DNA from 4 places in the Sedimentibacter sp. MB31-C6 genome. Region 1 is predicted to be linked to each of the others. Evidence: a T-box and tRNA genes for the amino acid it is inferred to sense, from the RefSeq annotation. Region 1 holds a T-box; the other regions hold tRNA genes.
The links. A T-box is a leader RNA that pairs with one kind of tRNA and senses whether it is charged. The one in region 1 lies ahead of leuS (leucine--tRNA ligase), so its partner is inferred to be a tRNA-Leu.
Positions count from the first base shown of each region.

Region 2: it encodes a tRNA-Leu, which carries the amino acid that the T-box ahead of leuS (leucine--tRNA ligase) is inferred to sense. The anticodon was not compared.
Region 3: it encodes a tRNA-Leu, which carries the amino acid that the T-box ahead of leuS (leucine--tRNA ligase) is inferred to sense. The anticodon was not compared.
Region 4: it encodes a tRNA-Leu, which carries the amino acid that the T-box ahead of leuS (leucine--tRNA ligase) is inferred to sense. The anticodon was not compared.

Region 1 covers NZ_CP142396.1:2,770,814-2,777,058, reverse strand. Annotated here, with positions in the region: gene leuS (leucine--tRNA ligase) at 1-1,235, opposite strand, end outside; T-box leader at 1,310-1,510, opposite strand; SAM riboswitch class I at 1,652-1,751, shown strand; gene metF (methylenetetrahydrofolate reductase [NAD(P)H]) at 1,811-2,713, shown strand; gene U8307_RS13380 (vitamin B12 dependent-methionine synthase activation domain-containing protein) at 2,691-3,386, shown strand; gene U8307_RS13375 (homocysteine S-methyltransferase family protein) at 3,376-5,742, shown strand; gene U8307_RS13370 (manganese efflux pump MntP) at 5,948-6,245, shown strand, end outside.
Region 2 covers NZ_CP142396.1:2,569,603-2,575,847, reverse strand. Annotated here, with positions in the region: rRNA gene U8307_RS12150 (16S ribosomal RNA) at 1-567, opposite strand, end outside; gene U8307_RS12145 (GNAT family N-acetyltransferase) at 1,047-1,616, opposite strand; gene U8307_RS12140 (family 10 glycosylhydrolase) at 1,714-3,483, opposite strand; tRNA gene U8307_RS12135 (tRNA-Leu) at 3,630-3,713, opposite strand; gene U8307_RS12130 (DNA-processing protein DprA) at 3,759-4,652, opposite strand; gene U8307_RS12125 (biotin/lipoyl-containing protein) at 4,808-5,224, opposite strand; gene U8307_RS12120 (sodium pump decarboxylase subunit gamma) at 5,241-5,519, opposite strand; gene U8307_RS12115 (acyl-CoA carboxylase subunit beta) at 5,532-6,245, opposite strand, start outside.
Region 3 covers NZ_CP142396.1:2,087,924-2,094,168, reverse strand. Annotated here, with positions in the region: gene U8307_RS09955 (phosphoenolpyruvate carboxykinase (GTP)) at 1-183, opposite strand, end outside; gene U8307_RS09950 (Na+/H+ antiporter NhaC family protein) at 544-1,917, opposite strand; gene U8307_RS09945 (DUF554 domain-containing protein) at 1,934-2,611, opposite strand; gene rsmI (16S rRNA (cytidine(1402)-2'-O)-methyltransferase) at 2,627-3,493, opposite strand; gene recQ (DNA helicase RecQ) at 3,490-5,346, opposite strand; tRNA gene U8307_RS09930 (tRNA-Leu) at 5,425-5,511, opposite strand; gene U8307_RS09925 (DNA recombination protein RmuC) at 5,598-6,245, opposite strand, start outside.
Region 4 covers NZ_CP142396.1:189,048-195,292, forward strand. Annotated here, with positions in the region: gene U8307_RS00925 (DRTGG domain-containing protein) at 1-314, opposite strand, end outside; gene U8307_RS00930 ([Fe-Fe] hydrogenase large subunit C-terminal domain-containing protein) at 341-1,576, opposite strand; gene U8307_RS00935 (ATP-binding protein) at 1,589-2,014, opposite strand; gene U8307_RS00940 (DRTGG domain-containing protein) at 1,996-2,358, opposite strand; tRNA gene U8307_RS00945 (tRNA-Leu) at 2,644-2,729, shown strand; gene U8307_RS00950 (SH3 domain-containing protein) at 2,802-3,548, opposite strand; gene U8307_RS00955 (hypothetical protein) at 3,706-4,458, shown strand; gene U8307_RS00960 (site-2 protease family protein) at 4,636-5,178, opposite strand; gene U8307_RS00965 (M23 family metallopeptidase) at 5,192-5,824, opposite strand; gene U8307_RS00970 (nucleotide-binding protein) at 5,960-6,245, opposite strand, start outside.

The DNA.
Region 1 (6,245 bases):
TTTCTTTCACCTAAATTTTTTTCTTTAAGATATTCTATAATTTTATCAATGGCATCCTTTACTCGCAATCCATTTAAAACTCCAGAATTGACCATAACTCCATCTTCAACATCAGTAAATGCCTCTTCTTCTATATTTCCACCTGCTATAACTTCAACTATAGGTATATTAAATTTCTTAGCAAATTCCCAGTCTCTTGTATCATGTCCTGGAACAGCCATTATAGCTCCTGTTCCATAACCCATCATAACATAATCAGCAACCCACACTGGAATTTTTTCTCCAGAAACAGGATTGATTGCTGTCAAACCTTTTATTTCAACACCTGTTTTATCTTTAGCAAGTTGAACTCTTTCAAATTCAGTTTTCTTTTTAGATTCTTCCTGATATTCATGTATTTCATCCATATTTGTGATTTTTGAAGCATATTTATTTAATAATGGATGTTCTGGAGCTATAACCATAAATGTAACTCCATATAACGTATCAGGTCTTGTTGTAAATACTCTCAATGATTCATCTATATCCTTAATTTTAAAATCAACTTCTGCTCCATATGATCTACCAATCCAATTTTCTTGCTCAAGTTTAATTCTTGGCAAAAAGTCAACTTCGTTTAACCCATCCAAAAGTTTATCAGCATATTCTCTTATTTTCAAAAACCAAACATCTTTCTCTAGTTGTATAACATCACTACCACATCTATCACAAACTCCATTTTGTGATTCTTCATTTGCAAGTACAACTTTACAGCTATTGCAGAAATTTACATAAGTTTTATCTTTATAAGCCAATCCATGCTTAAACAATTGAACAAAAATCCATTGAGTCCATTTGAAATAATCTGGATTTGTAGTATCTACAGTTCTTGACCAGTCAAAGGAATATCCTGCTGTCTTTAATTGTTGAGTAAACACCTTAATATTTCTGTCTGTTACTTCTCTAGGATGTATTCCAGTTTGAATTGCATAATTTTCTGTAGGTAACCCAAAGGCATCCCATCCAATAGGAAACAATACATTGTATCCTTCTAATCTTCTTTTTCTTGATATTACTTCAAGAGAAGTATATGCACGTATGTGTCCTACATGCAATCCTACTCCCGATGGATATGGAAATTCCACAAGACCGTAAAATTTCTTTTGCTCTTTATTGTCTTTCGCTTTAAAAGTTTCATTTTTATCCCATATTTCCTGCCACTTTTTTTCAATAACTTGCGGATTATATGTTTTCATGTTTAGCCTCCATATTAATCTATTTTCTTAATTATTATTTAATTGTGTTAGTGAATACAAAAAATCTTCATCCCTGCTGGGACGAAGATTCCGCGGTACCACCCAAATTAGACATTAAGCCTCACTTAAATATTATAACGGTATAACCGTTTGAAACTACTTTATTTCGCTTCAAATACTCATGGACGAGTTCAGCTTTTACAATACCGTCTCACACCGTCCGACGGCTCTCTTAAATTGTGAACAAACCTACTGCTTCCAATCACAGTATTATATTAACTTTGTGTTTAATTATATCAAAACAAAAAATTAATTGCAAGAGCTAATTGTAAAACTTTCCTCCTTTTACAATATCAAATAAAATATTTACTTGACATATAGATATTATTAGTTATATACTAATTGAAAATTAAATAAATTCATCAAGAGCGACGGAGGGATCTGGCCCTATGAAGTCCGGCAACCAATCTATGTATACGGTGCTAATTCCAGCGGTTTTTAACCGGCAGATGAGAATGCATATGGATAATATCTTTCCCAATGTCGGGAGAGATTTTTTATTTTAGGAGGATTAAATGAAAATAGTAGATAACTTTACTGAAAAAAAACCTTTGATATCCTTTGAAATATTTCCACCAAAAGCAAATTATCCGGTTAATACAATATATGATTCAATCGACGAACTATATAAGTTAGAACCTGATTTTATGAGTGTTACCTATGGAGCAGGTGGAAGTACAAAAGACAAAACAGTTGAAATTTCTTCATATATACAAAACAAGTACAATTTAACATCTATTGCTCATGTTACTTGCATTTCTTCAGCAAAAAATGAAATATATAATATATTAACTTCCCTAAATGAAAATAATGTACAAAATGTTTTGGCTTTAAGGGGAGATTATCCAAAAGACTCTGTATCAGATAATTTTCCAACCAATGGATTTAAAAATTCAGTGGAACTGATAAAATATTTCAAAAGAAATTCAAATTTGTGTGTTGGAGCTGCATGCTATCCTGAAAAGCATCCAGATGCAAAAGATTTAGATGCTGATATTAAATTTCTAAAAAGAAAAATGGATGCAGGTGCTGATTTCTTGGTAACTCAAATGTTTTTTGATAATGAAGCATTTTATAATTTTTATGATAAAGCACATAAGAAGGGCATTGATTTACCTATAATTACCGGAATTATGCCCTTACTTAATAAAAATCAAATTAACACTATAGTAAATCTTACAGGTAATACAATTCCTGAAAAATTCAGAAGGATATTAGATAAATATGCAAACAATCCTGAAGCTTTAAAAGAAGCAGGAATGTCCTATGCAATAGGTCAGATAATAGACCTATTATCCTGGGGTGTTGATGGCATCCATATTTATACAATGAATAAACCTTCCACCGCTAAAAAGATTTTAGGCAGTATTTCTGCTATTAGGAGTGTACTAACAAATGAAAGTAAATCATATCAATAGTAACCTTATCAAAATAAACATAAATGAAGCTTTAAGATACTTAGGATATAGAAACAATAACGTTGATGTAGAAACTTATAAATTACTTAATGAATCTATAATCGAATTACAAAATATATGCGAGTTTAAATATGTGTATAGAATCTTTGAAGTTAAAAATGAAAATAATATTATTAACTTTGAAAATTTTATAAAAATAACGTCAAATGACCTAGCTAAACTATTTAAAGACTGTAAAAAATCAGCTGTCATTGCCGCAACTATTGGATTTGAAGTTGAAAAAAGAATTAAATATTTCAACTCGACTAATTTAACCAAGGCTGTTATATTTGATGCATGCGCATCAGCTTACATTGAGGCCCTTTGTGACTATGTAGAATCTGAAATAATGGAGATTGCAGCGCAAGAAGACTATAATACTACCTTTAGATACAGTCCAGGTTATGGAGATGTGCCTATTTCTCATCAAAAAGAAATATTAAATGCCTTAAATGCACAGAAATATATAGGTCTATCATCTTTAGATTCATCAATATTAGTTCCAAGAAAATCGGTGACGGCTTTTATTGGTTTTAACAAAGGAAATGAAACGAATAATAAATCTTGCTTAAATTGTAATCTTTATAACAATTGTAGTTTTACTAAGAAAGGAGAGAATTCTTATGATAAATAAATTAAAGGAAAAATTTCTATACTTTGATGGAGCAATGGGTACCATGCTTCAAAAATCAGGTTTGAATATAGGCGAACTACCAGAAGAATTAAACATATTAAAACCTGAAGTTATATATAATATTCACAAAGAGTATTTAAATGCTGGTGCAAATATTATATCTGCAAATACATTCGGTGCCAATAAGCTGAAATTGAATAATTCATCATATACAGTTGAAGAAATAATAATTGCTGGCATTGAAGTAGCAAAAAAATCAATAGATGGACTTGAAAATAAGTATGTAGCATTAGATATAGGCCCCACAGGAACTCTTCTGTCCCCTTTAGGTACACTTAGCTTTGAAGATGCTTACGACATATTCAAAGAGCAAGTAATAGCTGGAGTAAAAGCTAGAGCTGATATAATTCTTATAGAAACCATGACCGATTTATATGAGCTAAAAGCCGCAGTCCTAGCAGCTAAGGAAAATTCAAACCTTCCTGTTTTTTGTACCATGTCTTTTCAGGATAATGGACGTACTTTTACAGGTACAGATATAGCTGCTTTTGTTTCAGTTGCTGAGGGTTTAGGAGTTGATGTTATTGGAGTTAACTGTTCTCTAGGGCCTAAACAACTGCAGTCTATAGTTGATGAACTGATAAAATACAGCTCTACTCCAATAATGGTGCAAGCAAATGCAGGTCTCCCTAAATATAATAACAATATTACATATTATGATATAAGCCCTGAAGAATACAGTCATGAAATAAATAAAATGGCTAATAAAGGTGTATCAATATTTGGTGGATGTTGTGGCACTACTCCTGAATATATCAAAAGTATAATTGCTACACTAGATGAATTGAAGCCATTAGAACTTACAAAAAAACATTTTACAACCACTACTTCATCTTCAAAAACAGTTTTTTTAGGAGATGAAGTTAAGATAATTGGTGAAAGAATAAACCCTACAGGAAAAAAAAGATTAAAAGAAGCTTTAAGAGAAAACAATTTGGATTATGTTATTAGAGAAGCCATAGCGCAACAGGATACTGGATCTGATATATTGGATATAAACGTAGGTCTTCCTGATATTGACGAAAAAGAAATGATGAAAAAAGTAATATCTGAAGTACAAAGCGTTGTATCTCTGCCTCTGCAAATTGACAGCTCTAATGTTGAGGTTATTGAAACTGCCGCAAGAATATATAACGGAAAACCAATAATAAATTCTGTTAACGGGAAAAAAGAAAGTCTTGAACAAATACTTCCTATTGTAAAAAAATATGGCACCTTAGTAGTGGCTTTAACACTAAATGAGGAAGGCATACCAAAGACAGCTAAAAAAAGATTGGAAATAGCATCAAATATTATTAATACAGCTAAATCTTATGGTATATCAGAAGAAAATATACTTATAGATCCTCTTGTGCTAACTGCTTCTGCAGAACAAGAAAATGTAATGGAAACCCTTAAAGCAATTCCCTTAATAAAAAAGAAATATAATGTAAAAATAGTATTAGGAACCAGCAATGTATCTTTTGGTTTGCCTAACAGGAAATTATTAAATACCACTTACTTGGCAATGGCTTTAAGTCTTGGTTTAGATGCTCCTATTACGGATTCCACTAATGAAGCTTTATTAGATGTTATTAGGTCCTATAAAGTATTGGCTAATCAAGATATTGACAGCAAAGATTATATACGAACTTACGGCAATGTAACTACTGAAAACACTTTTGTTACTTCTAACAGTGACTTAAAGGAAATAATTATTAGAGGTCTAAAAGATGAGGCGAAAAAAGTTTCTCTCGAACTTCTTAAGAAATATAATTCTATTGAAATAATAAATAAATACATGATACCTGCCTTAGATATCGTGGGTGGAAAATATGAACAACAGGAAATTTTTCTACCACAGCTAATTAGAAGTGCCGAGACCTCAAAAGTAGTATTTGAATCTATTAAAGAAAAATTAGCAAATGAAGGTAATGACTTTGTTGATAATAAAAAGATATTGCTGGCGACTGTAAAGGGAGATATACATGATATAGGAAAAAATATAGTAAAACTTATCCTTGAAAATTACGGTTACAAAATTATAGATTTAGGCAAGGATGTCGATATAGAAAAAATCGTTGAAACTATCCATAATGAAAACATACATTTAGTAGGTTTAAGTGCTCTAATGACTACTACAGTTAAAAATATGGAATACACCATAAAAGCTATAAAGGAAAACTCACCACAAATAAAAATTATGGTAGGAGGTGCAGTGCTGACTCCTGATTACGCTTCTAAAATTGGAGCTGACTATTATTCTAAGGATGCTAGAGAAGCAGTAAATATAGCTAAAAAAATATTTGAAAATTAATATAAGCATGAAATAACATAGTCTACATGAATTTGCAAAATTCCACATAATAATATTGAAATAAATACTTTTGCATGATATAATTTTTCTAAAATTACAAATAAATATAAATAGTTGTAGACTAGTAAATCATATAAACTATAAAATACTACTACATTAAAAAAACAGACTCATTCAATTATGAGTCTTAATTATTGGAGGCATAATGGGTTTAATTACATTGCTTTTTACGTCTTTAGGCTTATCAATGGATGCATGTGCAGTATCAATAACTAATGGTATGTGTTACAACAATATTCAGAAAAAACAGGTTTTAGTGACTGCTTTTATTTTTGGTTTTTTTCAAGCCTTAATGCCAATTATCGGTTATCAAATTGGTTCAACCTTCAGTGATTTTATAACCTTTTTAGATCATTGGATTGCACTTATATTATTAGGAATAATTGGCGGAAAAATGATATGTGAAGCAATAAAAGAGCTTAAGTACCCAGAAGCATGCCTAA
Region 2 (6,245 bases), 200 kb from region 1:
TGACATATATAACCGCCTACTCACCCTTTACGCCCAGTAAATCCGGACAACGCTCGCCCCCTACGTATTACCGCGGCTGCTGGCACGTAGTTAGCCGGGGCTTCCTCCTTGGCTACCGTCATTTTTTTCTTCACCAAGGACAGAGTTTTACGATCCGAAAACCTTCTTCACTCACGCGGCGTCGCTGCATCAGGGTTTCCCCCATTGTGCAATATTCCCCACTGCTGCCTCCCGTAGGAGTCTGGACCGTGTCTCAGTTCCAGTGTGGCCGTTCACCCTCTCAGGCCGGCTACTGATCGTCGCCTTGGTAAGCCATTACCTTACCAACTAGCTAATCAGACGCGAACTCATCCTATACCACTAACGTTTTGACTTCTGTATCATGCGATTCTAAAGTGTTATATGGTTTTAATCCCGGTTTCCCGAGGCTATTCCTTTGTACAGGGTAGATTGTTCACGCGTTACTCACCCGTCCGCCACTAAGCATATAAATATGCTTCGTTCGACTTGCATGTGTTAAGCACGCCGCCAGCGTTCGTCCTGAGCCAGGATCAAACTCTCGTTTAATATCTCCTGTCGCAGTTTCATTCACAAATTTATTTGCTCCTTGCGTCGCATAAATTTGGAATTCATTGCGGTTAACCTACCATCGATTTTCTTACTCCCTTTCGGTCGTGAAAAATTGGGTTAGGTCATACTCAAGATAACGCATAGCATTATCTATCTTTCATTACTTTTTACTTTGTTCAAATTTACTTTAAACTCATAGGTTTCTTATGCTGTTTTATTGTCAATGTTCGTCGCTTTCTATTTCGAAAGCTTTACTAGTTTATCATGCTTACTATTGTTTGTCAAGCATTTTTTAAATTATTTTTTTGTTCCTCTTGTGAGAGTAACTTCTTAAGTCTATCATATTTTCTAGACATTTGTCAACTACTTTTTTTCTTTTTTTTACTTACTCTCTACACTTCTTTTAGTTCTTTTCCCAAAGTGCTTTTGTATTATAGCTCATGTATTCACAGTTGTCAATCCCTTTTTTCTCTTTTTTATTTACATTTTCTAGCAATCTCTTGGATTTCTTCAGATTGATTAAAAATAATGCTATCAATATAATCTTTATTTGCACAATAATAAGCCAATTTGGTTCTGTTTTTATATTTCTTTTCTATTAATCTCATACCTATATTCTCTAGAGATTTTTTTGCTCCAACATTATTATCATCTGTAACAGCTATTATATCTTTTAAATTTAATTGATATAATCCATATTGTATTATTGCTTCGCTCAACTCTGTTGCATAACCCATCCCCCAATATTCTGGTAATATTTTAGTACCTAGTTCTATTCCTTTTATAATTTTTGATTTCGTTAATTGGGTAATACCTATAACTTCATTGTTACTCTTCAATACAACTGCCCAACTACCAATTTTACTGGTTTTATATTTTTTTATATTTCTTTTAATTTGACGTTTACATTCATTAAATGTCATTAATCTACTATTTGGAATATATTTAATAATATCTCTATTGCTTTCTATTTTATAAATATATTCAATATCTTTTGGTATGATTTCCCTAATTATCAATCTTTGTGTTTCAACTATCTTTTTCAATTTTCAAAACCTCTTCTTATTATATTTTTAATATATACTATTAAAAATTATAACTTTTGTTATCATTATAGATAAATAGAGAATGTTTAAACATTCTCTATTTATCTCCCATCATACCTGATTGTAATAATTTTGCCAAAAAAGTTGCCGTCTCAGCTCTATTTGACATATCAATAGGTTTAATATTGCCATTATCCCCTGATAATATTTCATTTTGTGTAAAGTATGAAATAGCTTCAAGAGAATATTCTGATATATTTTTATAATCTTTATATTCCTTTAATAAGCCATTATCACTATCATTACCATGAATCATATCCAACACATCTAACGCCCTATAAGTCATTACAAATATATCCTGTCTTGTAATTTCATTTTCAGGAGCAAACATATCATTTCCTACACCGTTGATTAATCCAAGTTCTTTTGCTGTAGCAATTCCCTTAGAATAATATGCATTCTCTGACACATCAGCAAAGTTATCAGTTATTTCTAAATTATTAAATTCAAACATTCGCAAAAGCATTAAAACAAAATCAGCTCTTTTTATACTATCATTAGGTCTAAAATAGCCTTCATATCCCATTATAATATTTTTAGATGCCAGATAGTTAATATATTTTTCTAATGGATGTCCACTTATATCTTTGAAAATATTATTTTGTTTTTCAACATTTAAATCTTTGATAATATTATATAAATCTTGATTTTCCATAAACGAATTGTATCTAAACATACAATACCCATCAACATAGTCACTTGCTCTATTATATTCAACCTGTTTTTTAATTTCTTCTCCCTTATACCATACACTATTCGAATCTGTTCCAACACATCTATAAGCAGCTTGTCCTATATAAAGCTTTACATTTGTATCTTTTACTACATCGCTCCACCAAGATGTTAATATATCATAATCAGCAATTCTATATCCAATATTCCAGTAGATTTGCGGCATTATGTAATCAATATATCTTTCCTTAACCCATAGTCTAGAATCAGCAAAATTATTTGTAAAAGTTTCATAGCCATCAGTGATACTTCCATTTTTGGATGTTTTCTGATTTGCCCATATTCCACCTGGACTTACACCAAACTTTAAATTTGAATCTTTATTATGTACTACATTGTTTACTTCCTCTATTAAAATATTAATATTATTTCTTCTCCAATCATTTATATCGGAAAAGTCTCGTCCATATTTCTTATATGTTTTATAATCATCAAAATCCTTACCTGGGTAAAAATAATCATCAAAATGTATTCCGTCCACATTATAATTGTCCAATATTTCTTCAATTCCATCTATTATTAATTCACGCGCTTTTGGTTCCCCCGGATTAAAGTATAACTTTCCATCTTTATACCTTACAACTATTTCTGGATATATAACAGCTGGATTACTATTAGATAAATTATCATTATGTGAAACATGCGCTGTAATTCTAAATGGATTTATCCAAGCATGTAACTCTATATTTCTACTATGTGCTTCATCAATAAAAAATTGAAGTACATCAAAATTATTTTCCGGTGCTTGTCCTTGATTTCCTGTTAAAAACCTCGACCAAGGAAATATTTCAGAAGGATATAAAGAATCCGCACTTGGCCTAACTTGTAAAAATACTGTATTAAATCCCATATCCTCAATATTATTTAACATTTCAACTGCTTCTCTTTTTAATCTATCTTCATCTGTCGTTGCAACGCTAGGATAATCCAACCCCCAAACACTGGAAATCCAAATTCCTCGCATTTCACTTTCATTGATTTCTTCTGCATTTGTACTATATAACGGGTTGTTACCGCTAACTACCATAATCATTATAACAATAAGCAAAACACCAATAAACTTTGTCCTCTTCATATTTTTCTCCCATATGTATATTGTCAACATAAAATATAATTCTTTTATGTTACTCAGACTATTATAATTGTAATTTGATATTAGATAAAGAGGTAAATATTAGATAAAAAAATAAGGATTGCTAATTGCAACCCTTATTTTTTTATTGGTGCGGATGAAGGGACTCGAACCCCCACGCCGAAGGCGCTAGATCCTAAGTCTAGTGCGTCTGCCAATTCCGCCACATCCGCAAGTCAAACTGTTAATGTTCAACAGCAAGATTGATTATACTACCACTATAATGCTTTGTCAAGCACTTTTTCAAAAGATTTATTTTTAAAATTTACCAATTTCTCAAAATTATCAATAATTACTATTTCATTTTCTATTAAGTTTTTTTCTACATCATATATAGCTGGAATATTAGTTGTGTAAGCAACAGGTTTATCATAATTAATAGCAAATTTAACAGTATGGCTAGTTCCTCCACCTTTACCACCTTCTATAACTATAACACCGTCTGACAAGGCTGCTATTATTCTATTTCTATCTATAAAAGTATGCTTTTCTGGTTTTGCATTTGGTGGAAGTTCTGATATCACAGCACCGCCATTTATTAATATCATATTATACATTAAATTATTTCCCTTTGGAATTGTTCGATGCCCTGATGGAATAACTGCAATTGTTGCTCCCTTTGCTGCCAAACATCCTTTATGAGCAGCTTCATCACAACCTGAGGCAAAACCACTAACCACGCAACAATGTTCTTCAGCTAAACGCTCTGCAAATATTGAACTTATTTCATAACCTTTTTCTGATGGTTTTCTTGTTCCTACAATTGCAATACTATTTGAATGTTTCAATAATTTTTCATTACCATCTACATATAAAATTATAGGTTTGTCTTCTATGATACGTAGCTTGTCCGGATATTCTTCATCAAATATACTAATTATTTTAATTTTATGTTTCCTACACAAGTTAATAATCACTTCAGCTTCTTCTTCAATCTTTTCTAAATCCATCTTAGTATTTTTAACACCTAATTTTTCAATATATTTTATTATTTCAAAAAAATTATTTAATTCAATATCTTTAATATCAATATAATTTAATATCTTACTTAATGTTTTTCTTCCCATTCCTTTAACAAGCTGCAATTTGATTATATCTTCGTTACTTATCATTTTTTGACTCCTCTATATCATAACTATTCTAGTGCATAATCCTAGAAAATAATAAAGCAATTTATTTTATTATATAATTATTTAAGCATTATAACACATTTTACAAATAAAAAAAACTCTTCTTTTAACAAGAAGAGTTAAGAAAATTTAACTTATTATCCTATTACTACAAGTGGATCTCCTGTACTTACAGCTGCACCCTTACTTGTATGTATTTTAGTAATTGTTCCATCTGTCGGAGCAACAATTTCATTTTCCATTTTCATAGCTTCTAATATTAATATAATATCTCCAGCTTTAACCGATTGACCTTCAGTAACTTTAATATCAAATATTGTTCCAGGCATTGGTGCTTCCATAACTTCACCTGATACTGGTCCTGCTGAAGCTGCAGGTGCTGGTGCTGCTGGTGCTGCTGTTGGTGCTGGTGCTGCTGTTGGTGCAGGTGCTGCTGCTGGTGCAGGTGCTGCTGCTGGTGCAGGTGTATAAGTAAATGCACCTTGATTAGCTCCAACTTCTTCAACTTCAACTGCATATGATTTTCCGTTTACTGTTACATTAAATTTTTTCATTATTATCCTCCAATTTTTATCTCATTAATTTCATTCTGCCTGTATGTGCCCATATAGAGTCCAAACAAGGCGTTCTTTTAATATTCCTAACAACAAAATTACTTGTACTAGTTCCTAGCATACATGCTATTGCTGCAGTAATTGCCGCAACTGTTTCTTCTTCATCCATTGATGCTAACACAGCAGCAATTACTGCTGTTACTTCATCTTCATCTTCAATTTGCAATGAAGAATTATTTTCTACTAATTCACTTGTACTTTTATTTTTTCTAAACAAATTACTGAATAAACCCATTTTTCCACTCCTTTATAGAGGAATATTACCATGTTTTTTCTCTGGCCTTAATTCTCTTTTTCCTGATAACATATCGAAGGCACTTATTATTCTTTTTCTAGTTTCTGCAGGTTCTATAACACTATCTACATACCCTCTAGATGATGCTATATAAGGATTTGCAACTGTATTTCTATATTCATCTATTTTTTCTTTACGTTTAGCATTTTGGTCATCTGCTGCTTCTATTTCTTTTTTAAATATAATATTAGCTGCTCCATCAGGACCCATTACAGCAATTTCAGCTGTAGGCCATGCTAAAACCATATCTGCTCCTAATTCTTTATTACACATAGCTATATATGAACCACCATAAGCTTTTCTTGTAATTACTGTAACCTTAGGTACTGTTGCTTCTGAATAAGCATATAACATTTTAGCACCATGTCTAATGATTCCACCATATTCTTGATGTGTTCCTGGTAAAAATCCTGGTACATCCATTAATGTTAACAAAGGAATATTAAATGCGTCACAAGTTCTTATAAATCTAGCCGATTTATCTGAAGCATTAATATCAAGACAACCTGCCAACACCTTAGGCTGACTAGCTATAACGCCTATACTTTTTCCATTTAATCTCATGAAACCAGTAACTATATTTTTAGCATATAAAGGCTGATACTCTAAAAATTCTTTGTTATCAGATAATGAATAAATTATATCCTTCATATCATATGCTTTATT
Region 3 (6,245 bases), 680 kb from region 1:
GTAACATCCAGGATATTTTTCCTTGTTTAATTGCTTTAGCTCACCGGTGCTGCATCCTTCATTGCGAAGTTTGTTTAATTGTTCATCACTACCATCAATCCACATTACTTCACTAGGATTTGTCAATGATACTATTTGGTTTATCCATTTTAAAACATTTTGGTTTGAAGTCAAAGCTTGCATGTAGACATGCCTCCTATTATTTTATTATATATGTTATATTATATCATAAAAAATAAGTAAATGTGTTATAATATATTACAAACATAGGTATTATATAACGCATTTACTTAAATAGCAATGAATAATTTATATTTCTTTTTATTTTAATATTTTCCTTATGTTACTTAAACAAAGAAGGAATTATAACAAATTTCTTGAGTTTCTTCGGCTTCTCAAAAGTAAGGTATATACTTAAATCAATTACTACACAAAAACAATGACATATTTTGTAATATGTCATTGTTAAAAAACCGGGACGCATACAATGCGTCCCCTACGTCTGTTGATTCATATTATTTCATTATGCAATACGCTGCGTCCCTACGATAGATATTTTACATTGTCCTTTTTTCTATATAATATATAAGTTACGATAATTGTCATTAAAGGACATATATATAGTAAAGATGCGTATGGCCCATATTGATTCGCCGATACACCAACTATTGGTTCTAATAAAAATGAGTTTACATTCCAAGCCATAAGTGGTGCAATAATTACACCAGTATCAGATATTGTTCTCGCTAAGACTATGTTATCTAAATTAAATTCTTTGTATTTTTCTTTCAAAACTTCAGCTGGTAAAATAATACCTACAGTTTGATCACAAGTTATAGTAGTCATCAAGCTACTTATGAATCCAGTTCTCAAAATTAAGCTAACTTTCGTTTTAACGCCCTTCATAAGTTTATTCATCAGAGGTATTAAAATATTCCCTACTTCAAATAGCTTTACGAGAGAAACACCTCCTATTACTACAAGAATTACTTCAATCATAGAAAGCATTCCGCCACTAACTAGCATTGAATTTAATACAACTGAAGAAGTATTGCCTTGATAACCAAATAATATAGCTTTAATAATACTTAAAAATGATGTACCCTGAAATATTATACTTAAAACTATGCCTATTACTACACCAGTGCCTATTGTTACTATTGAGTTAACCCCCAGTATAGATAAAGTAAGGACAATTAAAGGTAATATTAAAAGTAATAGGTTCATGTTGTAGCCTTCAGATATTGCATTTTTATATAAATTAAGCTGACTATAATCACCCGAGGTATAATTTAATCCTATGAAGTAATATACTATTGCTGTTATTATTATAGTAGGAATCAATGTTATCAGTAAACCTTTGACTAACTCTTTATAGCTTTTATTTAAAGTTGTCATAATTAAATTTACTAAGCCTGATAAGGGTGAAATTTTATCTGCAATGAAAGCACCTGAAACTATAACTCCTACCATTATTTCAACTGGAATACCAAGTCCTATTCCAATTCCATTTAACGAAATTCCTACAGTACTAATTGATCCAACAGCTGTACCCATAAACAACGATACTATAACCATTATTAGAAAAGCTGCTACTAAAAAATTAATACCTTCCATATAGGAAAAACCATAATACATAATCGTAGGAACAACTCCTGAAGAAAGCCATATAGAAGTTGTAGCTCCTATAAGTAATATAACTAAACATAAATGTCTAACTTCAAATGCGGCTTTACATATAGTTTTACATAATAAGCCGACACTATATCCGCTTTTATAAAGAATTGCACTTGTAAACAATATTCCCAATAAAAAGCCAACATATAATGGAATTGATAATATAATACAACTTACAATAAAAATTGTACTAATACCCATTATTATAAATGGATTAACTTTCAACTCTTTTTTATTCAATTTTTCACCTCAAAAATTATTGAAAAATCAAAAAATAAAGTATTGGCAAAAAAACAGCTGGTAACATATTACCTACTTTTATTCTTTTAATTTCAAGGAAGTTAAGCCCTATCGCCATTATCAAAACTCCACCAACTGATGTCATTTCATTTATAACAGCATCATTCAATATTGATTGTAAGAATTGTGCCAAAATAGTTATTGTTCCTTGATAAATAAACACACTAATACTTGAAAAAACAACTCCTATACCCATAGAAACAGCCATAGAAATAGAAATAATACCGTCAAGTAGTGCTTTCGAAAATAAAATTTCATTGTTGCCAGTCAACCCACTTTGTATAGATCCTACAATAGCCATAGACCCAACACAATAAACAAGGGTGCAAGAAACGAAACCAGCAGTTATATTGCTTTCCTTGTTCTTCAATTTGTCTTGTACCGCAGCTCCTAGGTTGTCCAACCTTGCTTCAATATCTAATAACTCTCCAATAAATGTTCCAATTAATATTGAAATTATTAAAAGTGTTAAATTTTCACCAGATAAACTTAATTTAATACCTATTGCTACAACCGCTAAACCAGATGCTTTAAGTAAAGAATCAGAAAGTTTTTCAGGTATAATATTTTTAAAGAAAAAACCAACAAGTCCACCTATTATGATTGCTAATGAATTTACTATTGTGCCTAACATATATATTCCTTTCTGTTATAAAAAACTTTCTATGAATTTTTTTACTTCTAAAGAAGCTTTGTATGCTTCATTTTTTGAGGCAATTCCTTCTTCAACAATTGCATTTACAGCTTCCTTTAAAGAATATTCCTTTTGCATTATTTTGTCAAATATAATTCCATGAATTCCTACATTTATTTCTGGCGATTCTTTTTCTTTAAAATCATTATTATAACCTACTAATACATATTCTCCTCTTTCTACATCTATATGATTTAAAAGTTTATCTAGAACTAACTCCACTCCGCCAAAAAAAGAATTTTCGTGAAGTTTCGTAAGCTCCTTACATACACATAAACTCGCATTTGGCATAACATCTTTAATTGCTTCAACTAATTTTATAATTCTTTTAGGAGATTCATATACAACGAATGTTTTAATATGATTATGACGAATATCTTTTAACGATTCAATAAGTTCACTTTTCTTCCTAGGCAAAAACCCATAAAATACAAATTGACTAGTATCTAAACCTGCTATAGAAAGTGCAATTATTGCTGCTGATGCTCCAGCTAAACCTATTACTTCTATATTATTTTCCCTAGCTATTTTAACTAATTCATATCCAGGGTCAGATATACATGGAGTGCCTGCATCTGTAACTAAAGCAATATTTTTTTCTTCATATAAAATTTCGTCAATTATTTCTTGACTCCGGCTTTTTTCATTAAATTTATGATAAGATATAAGCTTTGTTTTTATGTCAAAATAGTTTAAGAGTTTTTGAGTATGTCTCGTATCTTCAGCTAATATTAAATCACATTCTTTTAAGGTTTCAATCCCTCTTTCAGTCATATCTTTTAAATTTCCAATAGGTGTTGGAACTACATATAATTTACTCATCTTTCTCTCCAGTCTTTGTTAAGCGCGTTAGGGGTGCATTGGGGACTGTCCCCGGTGCACCCGGTATTCTTTTCTATGTAATCTTTTATAATTTCTATAAATTTATCTCCATACCTTTCAGCCTTAATTTCTCCAACTCCTGATATATTTAGTATCTCTTCTTTGTTTAAAGGATATTTTGAGCTCATTTCTTTCAATGTAGCATCTGAAAATACTACAAAAGGAGGTACTTTTAAGTTTTCCGAAATTTCTTTTCTCTTTCTTCTCAACATCTCAAACAATTTTTTTTCATATATAATTGATTTACTATCTATTACATCTTTTTTGTTAATTACTTTTTTAATAAATACTTCTTGCTTTCCCCTTAATACAGCATTTCCTAATTTTGATATATTTAAAACAGGATATTTATCTCCTGTAATATTTATAAATCCATCAGCAATTAAATAAGAAATTATTTCTTTAAGTCCTTCTCTATTAAAATCCTTCATTATTCCATATGTACTTATTTTATTAAAATTAAAAGATCTTATTCTTTGATTATTGCTACCTTTAAGTACATCTATAACTACATTCATTCCAAATCTTTCACCCATTCTATAGATACAAGATAGTATTTTCTGAGATTCAATTGTAATATTCTCACTTTGAATTTCACTTAAACAATTACTACAATTATTACAGTTTTCTTTATTATAATTGTTATCAAAATAATTGATTATATGCTTTCTTAAACATTTATCAGTGTTACAATAATTAACCATTTCTCTAAGTTTAGCGTAATCATTTGACTTATTCAAACTGTCACTGCTATTTTCAATAAGAAAGTTGTTCATAACAATATCCGAAGGACTATACAAAAGTATACAATCAGAAGGTTCTCCATCTCTACCAGCTCTACCTGCCTCTTGATAATAACTCTCTATATTCTTAGGCATATTGTAATGAATTACATATCTAATATCCGACTTGTCAATTCCCATACCAAAAGCATTTGTTGCAACGATAATATCTGCATTGTCGTATAAAAAATCCTCTTGATTCTTACTTCTAACTGCATCACTTAAACCTGCGTGATATTTTACGGTCTTATATCCAGATTTTATAAGTCTTTCATAAACTTCATCTGTAAGTTTTCTAGTAAGACAATAAATAATTCCCGATTTGCCTCTATATTCTTCAACATATTTTGATATATATGGATATTTTTTGTTAATTTTAATTACTTCAAACTTTAAATTTTCTCTATCAAAACCTGTTATAATTTCAAAATAATTGTCTAGTCCTATAAGATTAATTATGTCTTCTTTTACAGACTTAGTGGCAGTTGCAGTAAAAGTAGCTACTATTGGTTTTTCTTCTGATATGCCTTTTAGACTTTTAATTTTTAAATAACTTGGTCTAAAGTCATGTCCCCATTGTGATACGCAATGAGCTTCATCAACTGCTATCATTGATACTTTTATATTTTTTATAAGTTCTAAGAAATTTTCAGATTCCAATCTTTCAGGGGCTACGTATAAAAGTTTATATTTATTATCTTTTGTTTCTGACATAATACATTTTAATTCATTTATTGATAAAGTACTATTAATATATGCTGCTGATATTCCTAATTGTTGTAAAGTATCAACTTGGTCTTTCATTAGTGAAATGAGAGGCGAAATAACTATAACTGTTCCTTCCATCATCAATGCTGGAATTTGATAACAAAGAGACTTTCCACCGCCAGTTGGCATTATTGCCAAAACATCTTTATGCAATAGTATATTTTCTATTATTTCTTTTTGTCCTTCTTTGAAAGTTTCATATCCGTAATATTTTTTTAGCAGTTCTAATGCTTTTTCTAACATAGTTCCCCCATCTAAATTTTTCTTACTGTTAAAAAAAGCCTATAAAATTGTTATGTACAATTTTATAGGCTATCAATATGGTGCCGCAGAAGGGACTTGAACCCCCACGGTGTTGCCACCAACGGATTTTGAGTCCGTCACGTCTGCCAATTCCATCACTGCGGCAAAATGCTACTTTAAGATAGTAGCATAATATTAAGTAAAAAGCAAGACTTTTTTTCTGTTTTTATTAGATAACCTACTGGTAATTTTTATTCAATTATAGCTCCCACTTCAATTTCGTCTTGATAATCTTCAATTTCAACTTTTGATATCATATCAAACTTTTTCTCAATTTTATTTGACGTAATATTTATTGTATCTACATCATCAGAAACTCTTTTAATATCCCTTGCCAAAGAATCCCACCTAGTTTTATACCTCTTAAATTCTTTACCCAGCTTATTAAGTTCCTCATGTATAATACTTGCATATTTTTCTCTTTCCATATTCCTTAAAACTACTTGTACGGTAGATAAAACAGACATTAAAGTTGTAGGCGAAGCTATCCATACCTTTTTAGTTCCTGCATAATCTATTAAATCCTGATGATAGGCATTTATTTCTGCAAATATCGCTTCTGCAGGAATAAATAAAATTGCTTGTTCTGAAGTAACATCTTCTATTATGTACTTAGTAGCTATATCGTTAATATGCTTTTTAACATTATTTTTAAAATCTTTTATAAATTGTTTTCTTTCTATTTCTGAAATGCTCTTATCAATCATTCTTTGATAATTTTCTAATGGAAATTTAGAATCAATACAAAGTGTACCTACTGGTTCGGGTATATAAAGAGCCGCATCAACTATAGTATCATTAGGTAATTTTTTTTGCAGTTCATAAATTTTACTACTTTT
Region 4 (6,245 bases), 430 kb from region 1:
TGCAATCTACAAGCCACTTGATATGCACTATCCTTAGTTTTGAATATCGGTATATCTAATTCTTTTGCTTTATTTAAAGTTTCATCTTCAATTTCCATACCTTCAACAATAATTATGCATGATAAATCTAAGAGTTCTGCAATAGCTACAATATTGACATGAGTTTGTATTGTAATCCAAAGGAAATTTTCTTTCGCCTTTGACATAGCAATACTTAATAAATCTCCAATATAAACACCTTCAATTTGTATTTCTTTATTTGTAACTAATAATGGTTCTAATTTTAAATTACTAGCTAAATCCAAATTCTTCATATACCCCTCCAATATATTTAATCACTTCATGAATTAGCTCTTAAAACAACACATTCAAATATAGTCGATTGACCATTGTAAATGTCTTCTGCATGAGAGAGACAAGTAGGCGACCCACAAGATCCACAATCTAAGCCAGGGAGTATTGCCAATATTTGTTTAATTTCCTCATTCTTTTTTAATGCTTCTTTTATATTAATTTTATTTACACTTTCAGTATCCGGAAATTCAAATTCAAAAAACCCTTTATTGTATAACTTTTCAAAACATTCTAAATCAGAATTAATTGGTTCTCCATCTAATGTATTTAATATATACTTATTATTACTGCTTGCTATAAATGGATTTATAACATTAAAAGTTCCACCTACACAACCTTGAACACAGGCCAATACCTCAACATAATCAACTCCTGACAACTTGCCATTTTCTATTTCTTCTAATATCTGTATTACATTTTCCATTCCATTTACAGCAATAAAGTTTGTCAATTTAGCAGATTTTGATTGTCCGCCACACACTGACCACTTTAAGCCACTTAAAGATGGATAAGAGCAAATTAAATTGTCTTCCTTTACAACTTTTTGATATAATTCCCCATAAATTTTATTAAGAGGTATTACCCAATCAACAGAAGGTCCAAGATTTCCTATAGGATCAGTAACTGCTAACAATTTAGCTGGACATGGAGTAATATAAAACACGCCTATATCCTTATCTTCTAAGTTAAACTTCTTTCTAGCGTTATTTCTTGCTAGAATACCTGCAATTTCCATAGGTGTCTTCAATGCAATTAAATTTTCTGTTAAAGATGGATATCTTATATTTATAAGCCTTAATGTAGCTGGACAATTAGTGTTTATAAATGGTCTGATGTCTTTGTTATTATCTATTTTTTTCTTTATTGCCTTAGCAACTAGTTCTGCAGCCCAACTTTCATCATATACATAATCGAATCCAAGTTTTAAAATTGCATTCTGTACTACACATATATCAGTTCCTCTCGGAAACTGACCATAAATAGTAGTAGATGGTATAGCAATTTTACATTTATAAGCATTCGTTTCATTTTTCCACTCAATACATTCAGGAGAATATGCTCCATATGAACACGCTCTTATACATTCTCCACAATGTATACATTTTTTATGATCAATTATAGCTTTACCATTCTTTATTCTAATCGCCTGTGTAGGACACTTTTTCATACAGTTAGTGCATCCCCTACATTTTTCTTTATCAAACATAATAGAAAAATTCATTTGTCAATCCCCCTATATAAATATCGTCAATTCTATTAAAGTGCCATTTTTATCCGATATTATTTTAAATATATCAGAGTATTTTTTCATATTAGGTAGTCCCATTCCAGCTCCAAAGCCTAGCTCTCTTACCTTATCAGTTGCTGTTGAATAACCTTCAGTCATTGCTAATTCAACATTGTCAATTCCTGGCCCTATATCCTTCGATATTATTATAATTTTATCTTCATATAAGTCACAATAGATTTTTCCCCCTAAAGAATGAATAACAAGATTGATTTCTGCTTCATAAAAAACTATTGCAATTTTCCTGATAACTTTAGAATCAATACCTAATGATTTTAAATTACTTTTAATATAACTTGAACTTTTGCCTGCAGTAATAAAATCATTAGAAGTTATCTCAAAACTAAATCTTTTTAATAAGTCGTTTGCCATTTCCGATTTCCCTTCATGCCGTTTTTATATAATAACCCGCATGTTTCGAACATAATATTATCAGTAGCAAGTATAGTTAAAGAATTTTCAACAGCTAAATCAATTATATCTGAATTTGGTACTTTTCCTCGTACAAAAAGCACGGCAGATATATCCATTATTTCAGCAGTTCTAATCACCTGAGGATTACTTAAACCAGTAATAAGCAAAGTTTCATCATTTGCATAGGCTAATACATCACTCATTAAGTCACTGGCAAAAGCATACTCAAATTCTTTCTCTTCATTACAAAATTCAGTTAAAACTTTCGCATTAACAATTTCAATGATTTCTTTGATTTTCATATTGTCCCCCAAGACTTAATATTATTTTATTATTAATTAATAATTTTCATCCTTCACGTATATCTATAATTTAATAAAATTTCTCTAATTTTATTATGTTTTAACATTCTGCATCCTCACCTTTAGAGGTGGTTTTATACATTCATCTCATTTTGTAAATATTATAATATAATTATAATATAAATACCGTCTTTTCACAAGAGTATTTGAAAAAAGGTATGCAATTTTAAAAAATTATCTTTACAAAATATAAATCTTCTATTATAATAATAAAGCACTATAAATGCGGTTGTGGCGGAACGGCAGACGCACTAGCTTGAGGGGCTAGCGAATGAATATTCGTGGGGGTTCAAGTCCCCCCGACCGCACCAAAATATAATAAATAAGATAAAAAAATTTAGAGATAATCCTAAATTTTTTTATCTTATTTTTAAATTTATAAATTATTGTAAAGTAATATATTGAGAAAATACATATCCAATTGTACCATTGTAGTTTATATTATACCAATCACCAACTTGCTCGATTATAGTCACAGTAGCACCATTAGGTGCCATACCTATTACAGGTGCATTTAATGATGGACCATTTCTAATATTTAAATAGCCACTAGTTAGGGTTACTAATCCAATTTGTTCTTCTTCAGGCGGAACTACTTCAGGTTGCCCATAAAAATACTCAGCAATTGAAGTAGCAATTACATTTCCAATTGAATCAATATTATTTGTTATCCAATTTGCATCTTCTATATTATCATGATAAGCAACTTCTATTAAAACAGAAGGTGCTCTTGTTCTTGAAACTTCTCCAAGGCTAGTTGTAGGAACAATTGATACAAGATCAGGCAAAGGATAAATTTCTCGAAAATTCTGTTGAAGAATTTCAGCCATTCTTAACCCATCAGCACTAGTTGGATAGTAAAAGGTAATAACACCTCTATTCTGACCTGCTTGTGCCTCCCCTGATGCATTAGAATGTATAGCTACATGAAAATCATAATTTCCTGCATTAGAATCTCGTATAGACGAACCAGCTGTCATTTCTGGTGTGTTTCTTGCGTATTCTATCCCGTACTGTTGTAAGTATGGTATCATTGCATCAGTTACTAAATTCATCCAGTATTCCTCATTTCCCTCTGTTACATAGGGATTAAATTCTTGTGTCGAAGGACTTAAATATATTGTAGGCATTTCAAACCTCCCTTTTTATAGTATTCAACATTGTTGTTTATCCTATTTTATGCCACTTTATAAATCCTGTTCTTAATTTAAATTACGTATATCTATTTTTATGAATTAATATTATTTATCATTCTTAATCATATAATATTATTAGGGGGATGAAAAAATGATTAAAAGAATATATAACTGTTTATATAAAAGAATCTTTATTTTTATTTTTATATTTTGTATAGTAATAGTGTTTTTTTCTTTAACTAATGTTCATTCTAAAAAAATAGTATTCAGTAAAATAAACCCAACTGAAAATATAAATAAAAAAGTAATTATAGACAATTGCGAAAAGTATAACATGTCTATTTATTACCCAAATACAAAAAACAGCAAGGTTAACAATAATATAAAATTTATTATTAATAATTATAAAAGAAGGATAAAATATGATACTAAACATTTTATTCCAACTGATGATAAAGACAAAGTAATAATGAATATAGATTACAATATTACTAGCGTTAATAAAGAAATAATATCAATTATTTTCTTGGTAGATTACAGATATGGACAAATAACTAATAAAGAAATAATTACAAAGACATATAACTTATCTACAGGAGAAGAATTATATTTAAATGATATGTTTGATGAAAAATTAGGATATTCAGATCTCTTATCTATTAAAGCTAGAGAAGCTCTAATAAACAATAAAAAGATTGATAATAGAAATTTAATTTACTTTATAGATGATATTAACTTTAGTAATATTAAAAGTTTTGATGGTTATACTTTTTCTAATTCACATTTATCTATTTATTTTAACTCTAATAAACTCTCATCAAAATTTATTGATATTTATGAAATACAAATACCATGGATAGAAGTAGAACACCTGCTTAAAAATAATATATTGCTAATTAAATAGGGCAAGCCGCGGATTTCCGCGGCTTGAGGCAAAAAATTTAAGAGGCATTTATAAATTAACATTTACAAATGTAATATCATTATACTATTATATTAAAAATAATTCAAATATTTTTTTATAAATTGTAAATAGATTGTTTAACCCAATAGTAAATCATTACCTTATCTTAAAATTCAATTATTTATAATATCCATTAAAGTACTTTTTTCTTTTATTCTTATAATAGCTAACTTTAATATTTCTTTCCATTAAAATCATGTTTTCTTCAATTATACCTTTTAATCCCATAATAATTAACAATAAATAAACCCATATTTTATATCTATAAATAATAATCAAAAAGCATACAATAAAAAAACTATTTGTCATTATAATATATCTAGAGACAACTTTAGAATTCAAAAAATATTCTAAAATAGATTTGCAAATATTTCCTCCATCTAAAGGCACTATAGGAACTAGATTTACAAAAGCCAAAAAAAAATTAATTTCTGCGAAGTATTTATACAATGAATTTCGAAGAACTATGTATAAAACAATATTACAAAACGGTCCAGAAAAAAACAAAATAATTTTTTTAAATAAACTAACGTTTTCTAAATCAGCATTTATATTAAATCCAAATATTGTAATTTTTACTTTATCGAATTTTATATTTAAGATAATCGCAGAAAATAAATGAGCAATTTCATGAATGGCAAGAGCAATAAATATTGCCACAATTTTCGTCTACCTAATGTGTTAATTCAAATAATTTTACTGGATTAATAGATTCACCTTGTTCCCAAACTTCAAAATGTAGTAACTTGCTTTCTTTGCTCAATGCTCCTATTATATCGCCCTTAGAAATATTATCTCCTTCTTTTACAAAAGCTTCATTTAATTTACCATAAATAATCGTCTTATTACCTTCTTCAATAACTACATAATTAGATAATTTTTCATTATTTCCAACTTGAGTAACAGTACCAAATGATATAGATTTCACAGTCTCAGTGTTTGATAATATATCTATCCCATGATTATAATAAGTCTCATCTCCACTTTTATTCAAACCATAGTCTTGATATATTGTGCCAATAACAGGAGCAACAAACTCTGAATTTTCTTTAGAAAAAAATGGAATACTTTGTTTTATATCTGTTACAAAATTTAAAATATTTTTTTTAACTGTCGTTGGTTCAATTGTTTCGTTAAGTTTTTGATCTGCAGTATTAATAATTTGTCTTGTTGTATCTGAATTTACTTGCTTTGTTATTATTACTGCAGTTACTAGTACTATACTAAAAACTACTTGTAATGCTAATTTCTTATTAAATTGTTCCTTTCTTTTAATACTAATTCTTTTTTTAGATATTTTATTCATTCCTAAACTCACCCCTTCACTATATTTTATTAAAATATTACAAGCTTTATTACAAAATAAAAAACTTTTGTTATATTTTTCAACAAAAGTTTTTTATTTTAGTTTCGTTTCTAATCATAAATTAATATCCCATCATCAAACAATAGAATTTATTTTATTAATTATTTCTTTTATACCATCATTAAATATATTTTCTTCTTTGTTAAAGAAAAAGTCATTTGATAATGTAACATATCTTGAATCTTCCTCAATAATAGCCGTTAGTTCCTTTTCTATCATTTTTTTTAGATCACTTATTTTAAGCATAATTCCTTTTTTAGATTTTTTCTTATCATATCTATTTATTACAACCATTGAACTATCTAATGAAAATTTGTTTGCAATATCTATATCATTATTTATTTCTTTTACACTTGAGTAG